Regions from separate parts of the Staphylococcus sp. AC872 genome, predicted to be linked through region 2. Evidence: riboswitches for the same ligand, from Rfam matches in the RefSeq annotation. Region 2 holds a riboswitch; the other holds the start of a gene.

Region 1 (10,761 bases), on a different contig from region 2:
CATGCGTTTGTTCTCTTGTATTTAATTGATTGAATTGAGCTAATGAATGAGTCAATTGTTCTCGATTTGAATCTAGTTTAGATTGTGCGTATTCTTTTAACGGGAATAATTCCATTCTGGTTTTATGATCTCGTACTTCATCAATAATTTGATTAATCACTTCTACTGATTCATAGTACTGTTCTAAGCCATTTAAACTTTTAACATAAAATATCATTAACTCATCGTACTTGTTTAAACCTTGTTTAAGCAAAATGATAGCTTCTTCTCTCAATTCCAAAAATGCTCCCATTTGATATAGCATATCGCACTTTTTAATTGAGAGTGCTTCATCTAACTCAAACTGGCTTTCATATTGTTCAAATAATTCATACATTTTGTCAAAGTCTTGTTTTAATTCAGCTTTTCTAATATCTTCTTTTAGCTTTTTCTCAGATAATAGGAATGGGATGATATCTGACATTTAATTTGCACCTCAATTATTATAAATCTTGAAGAATTAATGCACTCCATGTCTCAAAGTCATCGTATGATTCTATTTTCCCCTTTTCAATCCATTTGATTCTTAGCGTATCCGTTTCTTTAGCTTCTACATCATTTGAATTGACTGTTATTTTAAATACTACACCCATATGAACTTTACCTACTTCATTATTGTCATCATTGATAAAACCTAGGTATTCCATATTTTGAGAATCTTCAGTAGGCAAACCTACTTCTTCTTCTAATTCTCTTTGGGCATTTACTCTCAGTACTTCATTAATTGAATCTGCCCCTACTACATCATTCATGTGTCCACCGACGCCAATCGAAGATTGTCCGTGCAATCTTTCTTCACCGCCGCCAGAAAGACGTTCATAAACAAGAATTTCACCATTTTGATTTTCTAATAAACAATATGAAATAAGTTGTTTAAAACCTGGATCCTCTTCCATGTCTCCTCTACGTTTCACATCATACTGTCTTAATGAATTAAAAATATTATTACCTTTTTCATCATTTTTTGATAAAAATCCATTGAATGCATTCTTTTCATTATCGAAAAGCGTTGTTCTTGGCACTACTATAATTTGCTCATCAAATTTAGACATATTAAACTCCTTTATATTTTCTTTATGATATTATTCTATCAAACTTATTTTTGATTCGCGATGATTAACGTATCTTCTTAATTTATATCAATGCTTAAACAATTTTATATTTAAATAGAAAGATATATAAATAAAAGCTGAGACATCATATAAATGTCTCAGCTTTTATGAGTTAAGCTTATTTTAAAGCGTCTTTAGCTTTTGATACTAATTCACCGAATGCTTTATCGTCTGAAATAGCTATTTCAGATAACATTTTACGGTTGATATCGATGTCAGCTTTTTTCAATCCATTCATTAAACGTGAATAGCTGATATCATGTTTACGTGCTGCTGCATTAATACGTGTAATCCATAATTTACGGAAATCACGTTTACGTTGACGACGGTCACGGAATGCGTATTGACCTGATTTCATTACTTGTTGTTTTGCTACTTTATATAATGTATGTTTTGAACCGAAGTAACCTTTAGCTAATTTAATCGTTTTTTTACGACGTGCTCTTGTTACTGTTCCACCTTTTACTCGTGGCATATTAAATTCCTCCTTAGATACTATCTACGTAATTATTCTTTATTCGTTAGTCGTATTATTTTTTATAAGATAATAATTGTTTTACACGTTTCATATCGCTTTTAGAAACTAATCTACTTTTACGTAATTGACGTTTTTGTTTAGTGTTTTTGTTTGCAAATAAGTGAGATGTGAAAGCTCTTGAACGTTTTAATTGACCTGAACCAGTTCTTTTAACACGTTTCGCTGCTCCACGGTGAGTTTTCATTTTAGGCATGATTCATTTCCTCCTAGAAATTATTATTAATTATTTTTCATTAATTGGTGATAACATAAGGAACATTTGACGGCCTTCCATTTTAGGCTTTTGTTCGATTGTTGCAAGGTCTTTACATTCTTCAGCAAATTTTTCTAACTGGCGTTGACCAATTTCTTTGTGAGTAATGGCACGACCTCTGAAACGAATTGAAACTTTACATTTATCGCCTTTAGAAAGGAATTTACGTCCGTTTTTCAATTTTGTTTGGAAATCATGTTCCTCAATTGTTGGACTTAAACGAATTTCTTTAACGTTAATTGTTTTTTGTTTCTTCTTCATTTCTTTTTCTTTTTTCTGTTGTTCGAATTTGAATTTACCGTAATCCATAATTCTTGCAACAGGTGGTTTAGCATTTGGTGCTACGATTACTAAATCTAAATCAACACGTTCAGCCATTTCTAACGCTTCTTGTTTTGATTTAACACCTATTTGTTCACCATCTTGACCTACTAAACGAAGTTCTTTTGCACGAATTTTCTCATTAATTTGAGTCTGATCTTTTGCTATGGTTGACACCTCCCAGAATTTTACGAAATTGTCCCAAGCAAAAAAGAAGAGCGAGTATCACTACCCGCTCTTCTTCACACATTAATTGTGTAACATGATTAACCTGCCAACTGCTTGTTGCGTCGCTACAGGTGAGAAGCGGGAGCTTCTACTTGGTTCGTTTCGTATTCAACGTTATTAATCATATCAACAATAAATGTATTCGTCAACTACTTTTTTTATTAATCGTGATGTCTTACTTCTTCCATTGACACATCTTGACGTAAATCTACCTGTTCTAATGGGATTTTCTTTGTTTTATATCTTACTTTATGATAAATAAAGAATGCTAAGAATACTGGAATACCCATATAAGTAATAATAAATCTATTTAAATCAAAGTCTCCTGTTTTAATAAAATCGACATCTTGACCTAATATTACGATAATACATAAAAATCCAGCAAATATCGGGCCAAATGGGAATAATTTAGCCGTATATTTTAGTTTAGATTTATCATAATTTTGTTTATCAAATGCACGTCTAAATCTATAATGACTTACAGCTATACCGACCCAAGCAATGAATCCTGTCATACCACTAGCAGCTACGATATATTCATATGCATCACCACTAAAATGTTGTACTGCAAAAATCACTACAACAATAATTCCAGTTACAATTAATGATATGTGCGGCACACCATTTTTATTCGTTTTTGAAAATGAATTAAACGCTAGTTTATCTTTACTCATTGAATATAGCATTCTAGTAGATGCATACATTCCTGAATTACCTGCAGATAATACTGATGTTAAAATAACTGCATTCATAAATGATGCTGCAAATGCAAGTCCAGCATTCTTGAATACTAATGTAAATGGTGATGTAGAGATACTATTTTCTCCACCCATAAGTGCACTACTATCATAAGGTATTAACATACCAATGATGAATATAGCTAATATATAAAATAATAATATTCTCCAGAATACTTGTTTAATAGCTTTTGGAACGGCTCTTTCAGGATTTTCAGATTCCCCTGCTGTTATCCCTATCAATTCAGTACCTTGGAATGAGAAACCAGCAACTAGGAATACCCCTAATATTGAAAGTAAGCTCCCTCCTAAGTTGCCACCAAGGATTGGGCCGCTTCCTTTAGTAAACGTTTCAAAACCAACGAATTTACCGCCCATAATACCTACAATAGTTAATAAACCTATCACAATAAATATGATGACAGTAACAACTTTTATTAGTGCAAACCAATATTCACTCTCACCATATACTCGAACTGACAATGAGTTAAGTGCAAAGATAATTACTAAAAATATACAACTCCAGACCCAAGCAGGCACACTTTGCATTGGGGACCAATATTGTATGACTTGCGCGGCAATTGTTACATCTGCAGCTACAGTAATAACCCAGTTAAACCAATAATTCCATCCTAATGCAAATCCAAGTGATGGATCTACAAATCGTGTGGCGTAAGTACTAAATGATCCTGAAACTGGTAAATATGTGGCCATCTCGCCAAGTGATGTCATTAAGAAGAATACCATTGCTCCAATAATCGCATATGCAATCAAAGCACCTAATGCTCCAGCACTGTGAATGGCTCCACCCGAAGTCATAAATAGACCTGTACCAATACAACCACCAATGGCTATCATAGATATATGACGGTCTTTTAAACCTCTTTGTATACCTTCGTTTTGACTTTTGTTTTTACTCATAGAAGATTCCTTTCTTTGTATTTAGAGGCAGTTATGATTTTGTTTTATTATTTATTAAAGAAACAACACGTTAAGTTCTATATCTTCATTTATATGACTACACGATACCTCACTTAATCATGTTACTTTTATTTATAAATTTAAAACAAAAAAGTGGCTACATACCTTTAAGATATGCAACCACTTTGCTTTTATCTATATAAGGTAGCACATCACATTCTGTGACAGTACAGTTTCTTTCGAGAACTGTCCCAACAAATCATAATTATGGTTATCACTTGTTTCGGCAATATTACCTTTAACTTGTTCAACATACGTCCCATAAGACTTCTGACAAGCGACTCTTTAATATTGCAACCTCTAACTCAACTTTTTATTTAACTAACTTGTAATATACATGAACTGCGCTTAAATTTCAAGTTTATCTATGCTTTTTCAAACGGATTTCGTCTACTAAATTCCAGATGAATTCATCTTTTTCTAATGTCTCTTGGTCTTGTGAACCATACTTACGAACATTTACTTCATTGTTTTCTACTTCTTTATCTCCTACCACGATTTGGTATGGAATTTTTTGCATTTGAGCTTCACGGATTTTATAACCCATTTTTTCATTACGGTCATCGATTTCAACACGTACGCCTTGAGATTTCAATTCATCTTGTATTGATTTTGCATAGTCGTAATGTAAATCTAAATTAACTGGAATAATTTCTACTTGTTTCGGTGCTAACCAAGTTGGGAATGCACCTTTAGTTTCTTCAGTTAAGAATGCAACAAATCGTTCCATTGTAGATACAACTCCACGGTGTATCACTACTGGTCTATGGTGTTCTCCATCCTGACCAATATATGTCAGTTCAAAACGTTCTGGTAATAAGAAATCTAGTTGTGCTGTAGATAATGTTTCTTCTTTACCCATAGCTGTTTTAACTTGAACATCCAATTTAGGCCCATAAAATGCCGCTTCACCAATAGCTTCTTCGTATGATAATCCTAATTCATCAGCCGCTTCTTTAATCATGTTCTCAGCCTTATTCCACATTTCATCATCATCAAAATACTTTTCTTTATCTTCTGGGTCTCTATAACTTAATCTGAAACGGTAGTCTTCGAATCCAAAGTCTTTATATACATCTTGAATCATGTTAACTACACGTTTGAATTCTTCTTTAATTTGATCTGGTCTAACAAAGATATGTGAGTCATTTAAAGTCATACCTCTTACACGTTGTAGTCCTGATACAGCCCCACTAGCTTCGTATCTGTGCATAGTACCTAATTCGGCAATACGAATAGGTAATTCTCTATAAGAATGTGGTTTATTATTATAAACCATCATATGGTGTGGACAGTTCATTGGACGTAATACCATTTCCTCTGTCTCATCTAATTTCATTGGGGGGAACATATCCTCTTGATAGTGATCCCAATGTCCTGAAGTTTTATATAAATCAACATTTGCTAAAACTGGTGTATATACGTGGTCATATCCCATACTTACTTCTTTATCCACAATATAACGTTCAATTTCACGACGAATTGTAGCACCATTAGGTAACCATAGTGGTAAACCTGCACCAACAAGTTGACTATTAGCAAATAATTCTAAATCTTTACCGATTTTACGATGATCACGTTCCTTACGTTCTTCCAACATTTCTAAATGTGCTTTTAAATCTTTTTTATCAAAGAACGCAGTACCGTAAATACGTTGTAGCATTTTATTATTACTATCTCCACGCCAGTACGCGCCAGCTGTTGATAATAATTTAAATTCTTTTATTTTAGACGTAGATGGTACATGAACCCCTCTACATAAATCAGTAAATTCCCCTTGAGAATATAATGTCACATTTTCATCTTCAGGTATTGCATCAATTAATTCTAATTTGTATGGATCATCTTTGAAGAATGCTTTAGCTTCATCCCTAGTAACTACTTTTCTTTCGATTTTATGATTCTCATCAACAATTTTTTTCATTGTTTTTTCAATTTTTTCAAAGTCATCTGATGAAATTTTTTCTTCAGTATCAAAATCATAGTAGAAACCGCCTTCGATGACAGGACCTACACCAAATTTAACATCCCCGTATAAACGTTTTAATGCTTGAGCCATCAAATGTGCAGTTGAATGACGCAATACTTCTAATGCTTCATCACTACCTGGTGTAACGATTTCAATTTCACCATCTTCTTCTAACGGTCGTGTTAAATCTACCATTTGTCCATTAAATTTACCTGCAACTGCCTTTTTACGTAGCCCTGGACTAATTGATTGCGCTATATCTTCAGTAGTAGTGCCTTTATCAAATGCCTTTGAATTACCATCTGGAAATTGAATATTAATTTGATCCATACTATTACCTCCTAAATTATAAAAATCATATCGTTGACTTATTGAATAAAAATCAATGTAAAAGTGTAGAGAAAATAAAAAAATCCCGCCCCTGAATCAGGGACGAGATTGTCGTGGTACCACCCTAGTTAAGCGTTAAAACCTTACTCATTTAAAAATAAGTTATTTAACGACTTCTCTACATAAGATAACGGTCTTGAGCCGAGTATTCATTACAAATACCATGCATTAAAGTAGTAATAATTTAATATATTAACCGTATTCTCATCAATCAACGGCTTTCTGTGTAACAGTGATTAAATTATCATGTCTTCAACAGTTTCAACGATTTAGATTTGATTCTATTATACAACATTTTATGAAAATATCAATTGTTTCTAAAGTTTTCACCTTTCAAGAAATAAGGTGTGGATAATGTTTTAATGCGTTCAATAATTCTAGCCGCTTTTGTTTTTTCTGCGCCTTCACGTGTCATTGATAAATGATGTTCTAATTCATCATAACTTAAATTTGAAGTAAAGAAAGTGGGTAATTCATGAACCATTCTGTAATGCAATAAAGGCCCAATAACTTCATCTCTAACCCACGGCGTTACTTCTTCTGCACCGATATCATCTAACATTAATATGTTGGCTTCTCTAATTCTTTGTAGTTTTCTTTCGTAACTACCATCTTTAAACCCACCTTTTAGTGTACGAATGTATTCGGGAAGATAAACTATTGTAGATGGCACTTTTTTAGCTTTAAGTTGATTTGCTATAGCACCTAAAATAAATGACTTTCCAGTACCAAAAGGTCCATACAGATAAAGCCCTTTGACATTTTCACCATTAATTAACTTTTTGCATATATCATTAACTTGCATTGCAATATCCAAACGATTTCGTCCAGTAGTATAAATATCTTTAATTTTTGCATTTAAGGTATCTCTCTGCATATGATGTGATGTAATCAATTGAGAATTAAGTCTTTCTTCATCATATTTTACTTTACATGGACATGGCAAATAGCGAATTTTAATGCGTTCGTTTTCAATATATAATTCTGGCACATGACCTTTAACAAAGTTAGGACACTCATTATAATTATGCCCATCATAGTGCTTTTGTTGGTCTTTATATTCTTGTAGGACGTTTAAGTCTTCATCAATCATAGCATTGGTTAGTTCTGATTGGTGTTCATTTAAAAATTGCTTCACATCAGGATCATTTACAACCTGTTGACGTATTTTAGCAATTCTCTTTTCGAAATCTTTATTTGAACCTACAATATTCTTAAAGCTTTCCATCTAATCCTCCTCCCAATCTTTATTTAATTGTTCTAAGAATGCTTGTCTATCCTTTTCAAATTGATCGTCTTTTTCATCTTTTGAAAGTGCTGTAGCGTTTGGATTATCTCTTTCTTCTAACCATTTAGGCGTTTTCTCCCTAGAAACCAATTTACTTTTACGATTATAGCCTTGATATGATTGTGATTTATTCTCGTTTGATGGTTTAGGTTGATTAACTTTCAAGGCATATTCATAAGCTTGCTTAGCCGTTGTTATACCTTTCTTTTTCCAATTTGAAGCAATTTCAAAAATATAAGATTTGGGTAATTTCATATCTTCTTTAAGCATAACAAATTGTAATAAGATGTTAATAACACCGAAGTTCATTTTTTCTCTATGAATTAATTCTTCAATCATATTTTTTTGAGATAATGTTGGTTCTGATTCAGACCAAGATGCTAACATATCAATCGGACTCGTCTGTTCTAACAGTTGAAGCCATTGTTCCGTGTCATTTTCAGGATCAGGAATTTCATTATTTTGGGTCGAAATGTCACTGTGTTTAATGTTTTTATTCAATTCTAACTTAGGTAATTGATTTTCATGTTCTATTAAATAATAAGAACGTGCCTGTTTACGCATCTCTTCAAAAGATAATTGCTGCGCACTTGTAATTGAATTCAATATAATATGTTTCATCGCATCAGCCGTTAAACCATATAAAGTTGCGAGTTGAACAATTAGACTTTTAGCATCCTTTGTCACTATTTCATTTGAGATGAAATGGTTATGTAACATCTGTTTCAACATATCAAAATCAAAAGATTCATTAGATAAATCCAATCCTTGATATTCACTCGCTTTAGGTATATTTTGTGTATCGATATCTAATATTCTATTGGGTACTTTAAAGACATCTGTAAACTTTCTGGTTGTTTGCTGATACTGTGATAAATCTCTAAAAGTTTGTTCAAAATGTTTCTTTAGAACCTGATATCTTTTTTTATCAACTTCACTATATAAAAATACAGATAACATAGGATCATTGAAAAATTGAGATGGTGACGGAGGTTGAATCAATTGATATATAAAATGTGTTTGTTGTTCATCATGTTTTACAAATGATTTCATCAAACCAATGGCTTCTAATAAATCCATTTGATTTCTAAAGTCGATTAAATTTTCTTTAAGTTCATTCATAATGACATAATGGGTGAGTGGTTGCTCAACATCATTTGAAAATTGATGCATAAAGTGATATAAACCAATTGCTTGAGGCCCAATTAAAGGTGTAAACAGTCGATTTAATATTTCAAGATGCTGTGAATTTAAATAAAAATCTTGAATCACTTCAAAACTATCTTGTGGTCTTAAACCTAATTCAAAGGAATTTAACCCCATTTATAAATCACTCCGTTTATTATCATTCAGAATACCTTGCATTGAAGCTAACAGTTGGTCAATATCTTTAAACTCTTTATAAACAGAGGCAAAGCGAACATAAGAAACTTGATCTACATGCATTAATAAGTTCATTACATGTTCTCCAATTTCTCTAGATGAAATCTCAGTATGCCCCTCATCTCTTAATTGCCACTCCACTTTATTAGTTATATCCTCTAGTTGTTGATATCTCACTGGACGTTTTTCACATGATCTAACTAATCCATTCAAGATTTTTTCTCTTAAAAATTGTTCTCTAGTTCCATCCTTTTTCACTACTATTAATGGACTCACTTCTATATGTTCGAATGTTGTAAACCTTGTACCACAATTTTCACATTCTCTTCTTCGACGAATCGCGTTCGCATCTTCTGCATGACGTGAATCTACTACTCTTGAATGTGTTGAATTACATTTTGGGCATTTCATGATTGTCACCCTTTTCTATTTAGATTATGCTCAATTATACTATAAATTCACACGTTACAAAAGAAAGCACCTTTTAAATTATATGTCTAAAAGTGTAAACTAATTTATATCATTAAATATAACAACCTAAATAAAAAATGTGACATTTTCAAAAATGATGTTAAAGTCAACTTTTTTCTATTTAATTTCTAGATAACTTTGGCATCTACATTTTATTTTGAACAAAAAACTGCCAATCTAACCTTCATATTAAAGATTAGACTGACAGTCTCTTAAAAATTAATTTTACACAGCTTCTACTGTTTTATGAGATTCTATCAACTTACCAATTTGCTCTGCTACTTCAACAACTCTATTTGAATATCCCCATTCATTATCATACCAAGCGATTACTTTAACTTTATTATCGCCCATAACCATTGTTGATTGTGCATCAATTACTGCAGAATTAGGATTTGTATTAAAATCTACTGAAACAAGTGGTTCACTTTCTACATCCAATACACCATCTAAATTTGCATTTTTGAAAGCGTCATTAATTTGATCAGCTGTTACATTTTGTTCTAAATCTACTACTAAGTCTACAAGAGAAACGTTTTTAGTTGGTACTCTTAATGCCATTCCATGTAATTTACCTTCTACTTCAGGTAGCACTTCTTTTAATGCTTTAGCTGCGCCTGTAGATGTCGGAATAATACTTTCATTACATGAACGTGCTCTACGCAAATCTTTATGCGGATTATCAATATTCTTTTGGTCATTAGTAATTGCGTGTACTGTAGTCATCAGACCGTTCACGATACCAAATTCATCATTTAATACTTTTGCAACTGGGCCAATACAGTTAGTTGTACATGATGCATTACTGAAAATATCGAATTTATTAACATCTAATTTATCATCATTGACACCTTTCACAATCATTTGAACATGGCCACCTTTAGATGGACCTGTTAATAATACTTTTTTTGCACCTGCGTTGATATGTGCAATAGCTTTATCACCATGATTGAATTTACCAGTTGCTTCGATGACAACATCTATATCAAGTTCTTTCCAAGGTAAGTTTTCAGGATTTCTATCAGAAACTAATTTGATATCTTGGTTTTTA
Region 2 (10,761 bases):
TTAGCGATTTTAAAACAGGATCACTTCGCATATGAAGATGAACGTGTTCTAGATGTCGTGATCAAAGGTCATGAACGTTTATATGAAGTAATGAAAGAAAAAGATGAAATCTACATGAAACCAGACTTTAGTGATGAAGATGGTATTCGTGCTGCTGAACTTGAAGGCGAATTTGCTGAAATGAATGGATGGAATGCTGAAGCAGATGCAGCTAACCTACTTTCAGGATTAGGTATCGATGCATCATTACAAGACAAGAAAATGTCTGAACTTGAAAATAACCAAAAAGTAAAAGTATTGTTAGCACAAAGTTTATTTGGCGATCCAGACGTACTATTACTAGATGAGCCTACCAATGGTTTGGATATTCCAGCTATTAGTTGGTTAGAAGACTTTTTAATTAACTTTGAAAATACAGTTATTGTAGTATCCCATGACCGTCACTTCTTAAATAATGTGTGTACGCATATTGCTGACTTAGACTTCGGTAAAATTAAAGTTTACGTTGGTAACTATGATTTCTGGTATCAATCAAGTCAATTAGCTCAAAAAATGGCTCAAGAACAAAACAAGAAAAAAGAAGAAAAAATTAAAGAATTACAAGATTTCGTTGCTCGTTTCTCAGCGAATGCTTCTAAATCTAAACAGGCAACAAGTCGTAAGAAACAATTAGAAAAAATTGAATTAGATGATATCCAACCTTCATCCAGACGTTATCCATATGTAAAATTCACACCTGAAAGAGAAATTGGTAATGATTTATTAACTGTACAAAACCTTTCTAAAACTATTGATGGCGAAAAAGTATTAGATAACATTTCATTTACAATGAATCCTAATGATAAAGCCATTTTAATTGGTGATAGTGAGATTGCAAAAACAACATTACTTAAAATCTTAGCTGGTGAAATGGAACCAGATGAAGGATCTTATAAATGGGGTGTAACAACTTCATTAAGTTACTTCCCTAAAGATAATTCTGAATTCTTTGATGGTGTGGATATGAATCTTGTGGACTGGTTACGTCAATGTGCGCCAGAAGATGAGCAAACTGAAACATTCTTACGCGGCTTCTTAGGACGTATGTTGTTTAGTGGCGAAGAAGTTAAGAAAAAAGCAAGCGTGTTATCAGGTGGCGAAAAAGTTCGCTGTATGTTAAGTAAAATGATGCTATCAAGTGCTAACGTGTTACTACTAGATGAGCCAACCAACCACTTAGACTTAGAAAGTATCACCGCAGTCAATGATGGTTTGAAATCATTTAAAGGTTCATTGATCTTTACATCATATGACTTTGAATTTATCAATACAATTGCTAACCGTGTGATTGATTTAAATCAATCTGGTGCTGTTTCTAAAGAAATTCCATATGAAGAATACTTAAAAGAAACAGGAGTATTAAAATAGATGACTTCGATTGAGCGTATGAATACATTTTGATGATGTATTTATACGCTTTTTATATACAGATATAATGAACGTTCCCCTACTACATTAGTTATTTATATTAATGACTACACTCGTCTTACCATCCGAGTGCACGAGAGATACTAACCATTAAAATGCTAAGTATCACTTTGAAATTTTCTGTTTATTTCAAAAAATCGCAATTATCGGTTTACAGTCACATGTGGTATATGTATAATAAAAACATATCAATTGAATAAGATTTTGATGAGGCGCATTAAACATGAGTAAATATTAGGCAACTGTCTGCTAACAGCTAATATTGAAAGGGGGCAATGCCGAAACGAATGATAATAGCAGGTATCATTTGTTGGACTTTTTGGTTAAGAGCTAAGAGTTTGTCATTATTTCATAATAATGGAGTGCATCACTTGTACATAAATGTAGAACAAGTCGCATTCCAGACTTGTTCTTTTTTATTGAATGGATGTGTCTCCCTACTAACTGAGGAGGACAAATATTGAATAGAAGTGTTTTGAAATTTGGCGGTTCTTCCGTCAGTGATTTTACTAAAATTAAAAATATAGCAGGTATGCTAAAAAATCGTGTTGAACAAGGTGAACAACTCATTGTGGTAGTTAGTGCAATGGGCAAAACCACGGATCAATTAATGGAGAATGTGTCCACTTTAACATCAACACCAAAAGAGCAAGAACTCGCCCTACTGTTAACTACAGGTGAGCAACAAACCGTTTCATATTTATCAATGGTACTTAATGATATTGGTATTAGCGCTAAAGCAATGACAGGATATCAAGCAGGTATCAAAACCATTGGTCATCATTTAAAAAGTAAAATTGCTGAAATTGACCCATCAACCTTTGAAACAGCTTTTGATACCCACGATGTACTTGTTATAGCTGGATTCCAAGGCATCAATGAGGATCATGAATTAACCACACTAGGACGTGGTGGTTCAGATACAACAGCAGTAGCTTTAGCGACGAGTAATCAGATTCCTTGTGAAATCTACACAGATGTTGATGGTGTATATGCTACAGACCCAAGAGTACTGAGTTATGCCAAACGTTTAGAGTATGTATCATATGAGGAAATGATGGAAATGAGCGCATTAGGTGCTGGCGTACTTGAGACACGTAGCGTAGAGTTGGCTAAAAATTATGATATACCATTATATTTAGGAAGAACGTTATCAAATGTGAAAGGAACATGGATTATGTCTAGAAGTGATTTATTAGAGAAAAAAGCAGTTACTGGGGTTGCATTAGATCAACACATGATGCATGTAACGATCACCTATCCCCTACCAGATAATCAATTATTAACACAACTATTCACAGAGCTAGAAATGGGTTCAGTTAATGTGGATATGATTTCACAAATTGTCAACCACGAAGGACTACAACTATCCTTCAGTATTAAAGATACAGATGCACATCAAATCTCAGCTATTTTAGAACAATTAGCCGTTGATTTTGAAGCTTTGGATTATAAAATTAATGAAGCATATGTCAAAATTTCATTAATCGGATCCGGTATGAGAGATATGTCAGGCGTAGCATCTAAGGCATTTATTACTTTAATCAATGCGAAGATACCTTTTTACCAAACAACCACTTCTGAAATCAGTATTTCTTATGTCATTGATGCTGAAAATGGTGAAAAAGCCGTCGAAGAATTGTACGGTGCATTTGATATATAATTGATTTTAACTTAATTTTTCACAATATTAATAATATTTAAAACGGAGTGACTTAGACATGACAAAATTAGCAGTAGTTGGTGCAACAGGATTAGTTGGAACAAAAATGTTAGAAACTTTAGACCGTAAAGAAATCCCTTTCAATGAATTGGTTCTATTTTCTTCAGCTCGTTCAGCTGGTCAAAAGATCGAATTTAAAGGGAAAACATATACAGTACAAGAACTAACAGATGAAGCAGCAAGTGAACACTTTGATTATGTACTTATGAGTGCTGGTGGCGGTACAAGTGAACATTTCGCCCCACTATTTGAACAAGCGGGCGCTATTGTCATTGATAATTCTAGTCAATGGCGTATGACTGAAGATGTTGATTTAGTTGTACCTGAAGTAAACGAACCACACTTTACAAGAGGAATCATTGCTAATCCAAATTGTTCTACAATTCAGTCTGTCGTACCATTAAAAGTATTACAAGATGCTTTTGGTTTATCAAGAGTAGCTTATACGACATATCAAGCGGTTTCAGGATCTGGTGTTAAGGGTAAGAGAGATTTATCTGAAGGTGCAAATGGTAAAGCACCTGAAGCCTACCCTCATCCAATTTATAATAACGTATTACCACATATTGATGTATTCCTTGAAAATGGTTATACAAAAGAAGAACAAAAAATGATAGATGAAACGCGTAAAATTTTAAATGATAAAGATTTAAAAGTGACTGCAACTTGTGTACGTGTACCAGTTCAAGATAGTCATAGTGTTGAAATGGATGTTACTTTAAATCAAGATACGACTGTTGAGGCAATTCAAGAATTATTTGATAAGGATGATCGTGTTGTTCTTGTTGATAATCCAGCTAAAAATGAATATCCTTTAGCAATTCACTCAACAGGTAAAGACGATGTGTTTGTTGGTCGTATTCGCCGTGATGACACTTTAGATAATACATTCCACGTATGGTGTACATCAGATAACCTACTTAAAGGTGCAGCATTGAATGCCGTTCAAGTTTTAGAACAAGTTTTAAAATTGAAAGGAGTTCTTTAATATGACACACATGTTTGAAGGTGTAGGCGTAGCATTAACAACGCCATTTGTAAATAATGAAGTAGATTATGATGCATTAAGACGACACGTTACATTCTTATTAGAAAATAATGCACAAGCGATTATTGTAAATGGAACTACAGCTGAAAGCCCTACGCTAAACGATGAAGAGAAAGAACATGTTTTAGAAACAGTTGTTAATTTAGTTAACAAACAGGTACCTGTGATTGCAGGTACAGGTACAAACAATACTGAAAAATCTATTCAAGCGTCTGTACGCGCACGTCAACTTGGTGCAGATGCAGTGATGCTTATCACACCTTATTACAATAAAACAAATCAACGTGGTTTAGTTCAACACTTCGAAACAATTGCGAATGCAGTTGAATTACCTGTGGTCTTATATAATGTACCTTCACGTACGAATATGACGATTGAACCAGAAACAGTTGAAACGTTAAGTCAAAATAAATACATTGTAGCGCTTAAAGATGCGACAAATGATTTTGATTATTTTGAAGAGGTTAAAAAACGTGTAAATCAAGATGAATTTGCCATTTATAGTGGTAATGACGATAATGTTGTTGATTTTTATAAACGTGGTGGCAATGGCGTGATTTCAGTAATTGCTAACGTCATTCCAAAAGAATTTCAACACTTATATGATGCTAAACAAGATGGGGACACAATGGCAAAAGCATTTGAACCGATTGGCCGTTTATTAGACGCGTTATCAGTTGATGTTAATCCTATTCCAATTAAAACATTAACTGCTTATGAAGGATTTGGAAGCTATGAATTACGTTTACCTCTTGTACCACTTGAGGAAAATGATCGTCAAACATTAGAGCAAGCTTACGAAACATTTAAAGCAGGTGAAAAATAATGAAAATCTTATTAATTGGCTATGGCGCTATGAACCAGCGTGTTGCAAGATTAGCTGAAGAAAAAGGCCATGAAATTGTCGGTGTTATTGAACCGACTCATAGTGAGTCAACACCCTACCAACAATATCATCATATAGCCGATGCTAAAGAAGCAGATGTAGCAATTGATTTTTCTAATCCTAATTTATTATTACCCCTATTAGATGAATCATTTGAATTGCCATTAGTCGTTGCGACTACTGGTGAAAAAGAGAAAATCACTCAAAAATTAGAATCATTAGGTAAAAAGATGCCAGTATTTTTCAGTGCGAATATGAGTTATGGTGTACATGCGCTTACTAAGATTTTAGAAGCGGCAGTTCCCCTACTACAAGATTTTGATATTGAACTGACAGAAGCACATCATAATAAGAAAGTGGATGCACCTAGTGGTACATTAGTGAAGTTATATGATGTTATAGAAGGTTTACGTGATAAAACAACGCCAGTTTATGATCGTCATGATAAAACTGAGAAGCGTTCACCTGATGAAATTGGTATTCATACCGTTCGTGGTGGTACGATTGTTGGTGAACATGATGTATTATTTGCTGGCACAGATGAAACAATTACGATTTCACATAAAGCACAATCTAAAGATATCTTCGCGAATGGTGCAATTGGTGCAGCTGAAAAGTTAATCAACAAGGAAAACGGTTTTTATACGTTTGATAATTTATAAAATATAACTAAAGGAGCAAAATTATGGTACAACATTTATCAGCACAAGAAATTATTCAATATATTAGTGATGCAAAAAAATCAACACCTTTAAAAGTTTATGTCAATGGTACATTTGATGGGGTCAACTTCCCTGAATCATTCAAAGTGTTTGGATCAGAACATTCTAAAGTTATCTTTTGTGAAGCAGATGACTGGAAACCATTTTATGAGACATATCAAAATAAATTTGAAGATGTAGAAATTGAAATGGACCGACGCAACTCAGCAATTCCTTTAAAAGATTTAACAAATACGAATGCACGTATCGAACCAGGTGCTTTCATTCGTGAACAAGCTATCATCGAAGATGGCGCAGTTGTAATGATGGGTGCAACAATTAATATTGGCGCAGTTGTTGGCGAAGGAACGATGGTAGATATGAATGCGACTTTAGGCGGTCGTGCTACGACTGGTAAAAATGTACATGTTGGTGCTGGATCAGTATTAGCTGGTGTCATCGAGCCACCTAGTGCGTCACCTGTTGTCATTGAAGATAATGTGTTAATTGGCGCCAATGCAGTTATTTTAGAAGGTGTTCGAGTTGGCGAAGGTGCAATTGTGGCAGCTGGCGCTATTGTGACACAAGATGTACCTGCAGGCGCAGTTGTTGCTGGAACACCTGCTAAAGTGATCAAACAAACATATGAAGTAGAAGATTCTAAACGTGAAATTGTATCAGCATTACGCAAATTAAATGATTAATTTATAATAATTACAAGTCAGTTGAAACAAAGGAGTGGCCTATGTTTTGAACTTGAACGTGAGTATGCTTAACGCTCTAACGTTCAAATGATTACATCGCCCCTCCTCATTGTTTCGACTTTTTATTATCATGATACTTAAAAGTATATTTTGGGATTATTACAATGAAAGGAATGATAATGATGAATGAATTAGAATTTGTAACAACACACCGTCGACATTTACATCAACATCCTGAATTAAGTTTACATGAATATGAAACTACACAGTACATCACGGATTTCTTAACAGAATTAGATGTTCCATTTGAACGTCCATTGGAAACAGGTGCAATTGCATATCTTGAAGGTAATAGTCAGCATACTATCGCTTATAGAGCAGATATAGATGCATTACCTATTTTTGAAGAAAATGATGTAGATTTTCGTAGTCAAAATGATAACGTGATGCATGCATGTGGTCATGATGGTCATACGACGGCATTGATGCTATTTGTAAAACGATGTAAAGCAATGGCAGATAAAGGTACGCTTCCTCACAATATTGTATTTATATTTCAACCTGCAGAAGAAACAGGTGGTGGCGCGCATCGTCTTATAAAAGCCAAAGCTTTTGAAAATTACCCTATTGAAGCTGTATTTGGAATTCACGTTAATCCTTTTTCTGACGAAGGCACAGTTGTCATTAGAGACGAAGAAATTACTGCAAGTGCGACAGAGTACCGATTCTATTTAACAGGACTATCTAGTCATGTTGCTGATAAAGAACAAGGTCATTCATGTGGAGAAGCATTACAACATGTCTTAACACAAGTGGGACAAATACAACAATTTCATTTGAATGGATTAAAACGAAATATTGTACATATGGGTCATTTTGAAGCTGGTGAAGCTATCAATACAGTACCAAGTAATGGCTATTTAGAAGGAACAATCCGTACATATGACGTCGATGATTTAACTATTGTAAAAAATCAAATGCAAAAAATTGCTGAAAGTGTCTCTTTGTTATTTAATGTGACATGTGAAGTGAAATTTGAGGAAGGCTATCCACCTACAATGAATAGTCCGAAATTACGTGAACCTGTTGAACAAGCACTTAACAATGCTAATCTAGAAGTCATCGACAAACCTACACCTTTCTTATTCGGCGAAGACTTTAGTTTTTATGGTCAATTATTAGCACCTGCTTATTTTGTATTCGTTGGCACTCGAAATAAAGAAAAAGGTTATGTGACAGGATTACATACGTCTCATCTGAATTTTGATGAAAAGGTATTAATAGATGTAGCTAATTATTATGAACAATTATTATTAAATTATAAAGAGGTGTAAGCATTGACAGCAATTTGGTCAGTCGATACAGAAGCATTTTATAGCAATGCTAAGAAAGTGAAAAATCAACAACCCATTATGGCTGTTGTTAAAAATAACGCCTACCACTATGGTTTAGAATTTGCGGTTAAACAATTTTTACGTGCAGGTATCAATACATTTAGTACGACGTCACTTAAAGAAGCAGTTCGAGTGCGTGAATTAGCACCAGACGCAACTGTATTTCTAATGAATGCGGTATATGATTTTGATACGGTTCGTGATTATCATATTCATATGACCTTACCTTCTTTAAATTATTATTATGAGCATAAAGCAGATTTACGAGATATTCATGTACACTTAGAGTTTGAAAATTTACTACATCGTTCTGGTTTTAAAACATTGGAAGAGATTCAACAGGTGTTACAAGATCATCAACAGAATAAAAATTCTGAACGCATGATTATTTCTGGCTTATGGACACATTTTGGTTATGCTGATGAATTTGGTGTGCCTGAATATGATGAAGAACGTTCAGCATGGTTGAATGTTTTACATACATTATTAAATGAAGGGTATCAATTCGACTATATACATTCTCAAAATAGTGCAAGTTATTATCGAGAAGGACAAGTCGTTCTTCCCCACCATACACATGCTAGAGTGGGTATCGCTTTATATGGTTCACGACCCTATAGTGATTTGGATGAATCAACCATCCAACAAGCATTGACTGTAAAGGCTAACGTCATTCAAATTAGAGAAGTTCAAAATGGTGACTATTGTGGCTATAGTTGGGCTTTTGAAACACAACACGATAATACTAAGCTTGCTGTAGTAGATGTTGGTTATGGTGACGGTATATTAAGAACAAGAGCGCAACATGAAGCACTAATTAATGGCAAGCGCTACCCTATTCGAGCATTAATGATGAGCCATATGTTTGTAGAAGTTGATGAACACGTACATGCACAAGATCAAGTTGTATTATATAATGAAAGTATGCGCATTGATGAATATACCTTTAAGGGTGTGGGAGCAAATTCAGAACAACTGAGCGCTATGAATCACGATTCTCTTATAAAGGAGTATAGATAAAGATGACAGTAGAATATAACGAATACGGCGAATTAACAATGGGAGGTACAAGTCTTAAAACAGTTGCACAAAGCTTTGGTACCCCAACCATTGTTTATGATGAAGAACAAATTCGAAATCAAATGCGTCGTTATCATAAAGCATTTCAACAAAGTGGATTAAAATATAATATTTCATATGCCTCTAAAGCATTTACATGTATACAAATGGTTAAATTAGTCCAAGAAGAAGACTTACAACTCGATGTTGTATCTGAAGGAGAATTGTATACTGCATTAGAAGCTGGCTTTGACCCAAGTCGTATACACTTCCATGGTAACAATAAAACGAAGCATGAAATTAGATATGCCTTAGACAATCATATCGGATATTTTGTCATAGATTCTTTAGAAGAAATCGATTTAATCGATCGATATGCTAGTGAAACGGTACAAGTAGTATTAAGAGTTAATCCAGGTGTAGAAGCACATACACATGAATTTATCCAAACTGGACAAGAGGATAGTAAATTTGGATTGTCGATACGTTATGGCTTAGCCAATGAAGCAGTTGATAAAATCAAACAAGCTAAACATCTTAACTTAAAAGGTGTACATATTCATATTGGATCTCAAATTGAAGGTACAGAAGCATTTATTGAAACTGCAAAAATAGTTATGAATTGGTTAAATGATCAACAAATTCAAGTTGATTTACTTAATCTTGGTGGTGGCTTTGGCATTAAATATGTTGAGGGAGATGTTAGCTTCCCTATTGAAAGCGGCATTGCTGAAATCACTGATGCAATCAAAAATGAAGCGAATCAGTTAAATATGGAAACACCTGAAATAGGTATTGAACCAGGTCGTTCTATTGTTGGCGAAGCTGGAATCACATTGTACGAAGTAGGTACGATTAAAGAGATACCGGAAATTAATAAATACGTATCTATCGATGGTGGTATGAGTGATCATATTAGAACAGCACTATATGATGCTAAGTATCAAGCTTTATTAGTAAATCGACACGAAGAAGCGGATGATACAGTAACTATTGCGGGTAAATTATGTGAATCTGGTGATATTATCATTAAGAATGCAAAATTACCAAGTTCTGTACAACGTGGCGACTATTTAGCGATATTATCAACAGGTGCATATCATTATTCTATGGCATCTAATTATAATCAAATGCAAAAACCATCAGTATTCTTTATTAAAGATGGAAAAGCACGTGAAGTGATTAAACGTCAATCATTAAGACAACTCATTATTAATGATACTAAATAATTATAGTTAACTTTAATCGGCATTTCATAAGGCTATAACAATTAGTTTGTTGAAACTAGTTGCTATAGCCTTTTTCTAGATATTGAGAGATATGATGGCTAAATGATTTTCGAGAAGTTAAACATAAAAAACGTTACTTAACACCAGAAAGTGAAAGTAACGTTTTTTATGACGATCAAATAAGTATCCCTTATATTCACAAAGCATATTGAATGAACAACAAAAAAACACCTTACATCTTGGTAAGGTGTTAGTTAATAAAGTCAATTAATTACAATCTATTTATTATAGTTTTACAACGTTCGCAGCTTGTGGTCCGCGGTCGCCTTCAACTACTTCAAATTCAACTGATTGACCTTCTTCTAATGATTTGTAACCATCTTGGTTAATTGCTGAGAAATGTACGAATACGTCGTTTTCTCCTTCAACTTCGATGAAGCCGAATCCTTTTTCAGCGTTAAACCATTTAACTGTACCTTGTTTCATAATCTGAAACCTCCAAGACTAAAATTCATTCAATATGCGTTATTCGCATATTACAAAAAATACA

The links. Region 2 has a riboswitch for lysine ahead of ACZ267_RS03535 (aspartate kinase). Riboswitches for the same ligand answer to the same signal wherever they lie in the genome.
Region 1: another riboswitch for lysine. It lies ahead of ACZ267_RS09500 (amino acid permease); the one in region 2 lies ahead of ACZ267_RS03535 (aspartate kinase).

What each region holds. Positions count from the first base shown of each region.
Region 1 is NZ_CEEDKW010000005.1:149,727-160,487, forward strand. It holds gene ACZ267_RS09475 (hypothetical protein) at 1-463, opposite strand, end outside; gene ACZ267_RS09480 (NUDIX domain-containing protein) at 483-1,091, opposite strand; gene rplT (50S ribosomal protein L20) at 1,270-1,626, opposite strand; gene rpmI (50S ribosomal protein L35) at 1,682-1,882, opposite strand; gene infC (translation initiation factor IF-3) at 1,913-2,440, opposite strand; ribosomal protein L20 leader region at 2,468-2,591, opposite strand; gene ACZ267_RS09500 (amino acid permease) at 2,653-4,149, opposite strand; lysine riboswitch at 4,347-4,520, opposite strand; gene thrS (threonine--tRNA ligase) at 4,571-6,508, opposite strand; gene dnaI (primosomal protein DnaI) at 6,876-7,796, opposite strand; gene ACZ267_RS09515 (replication initiation and membrane attachment family protein) at 7,797-9,179, opposite strand; gene nrdR (transcriptional regulator NrdR) at 9,180-9,650, opposite strand; gene gap (type I glyceraldehyde-3-phosphate dehydrogenase) at 9,936-10,761, opposite strand, start outside.
Region 2 is NZ_CEEDKW010000002.1:118,958-129,718, reverse strand. It holds gene ACZ267_RS03540 (ABC-F family ATP-binding cassette domain-containing protein) at 1-1,407, shown strand, start outside; lysine riboswitch at 1,667-1,843, shown strand; gene ACZ267_RS03535 (aspartate kinase) at 1,925-3,130, shown strand; gene ACZ267_RS03530 (aspartate-semialdehyde dehydrogenase) at 3,189-4,178, shown strand; gene dapA (4-hydroxy-tetrahydrodipicolinate synthase) at 4,180-5,064, shown strand; gene dapB (4-hydroxy-tetrahydrodipicolinate reductase) at 5,064-5,786, shown strand; gene dapD (2,3,4,5-tetrahydropyridine-2,6-dicarboxylate N-acetyltransferase) at 5,810-6,529, shown strand; gene ACZ267_RS03510 (amidohydrolase) at 6,712-7,863, shown strand; gene ACZ267_RS03505 (alanine racemase) at 7,867-8,943, shown strand; gene lysA (diaminopimelate decarboxylase) at 8,946-10,211, shown strand; gene cspA (cold shock protein CspA) at 10,497-10,697, opposite strand.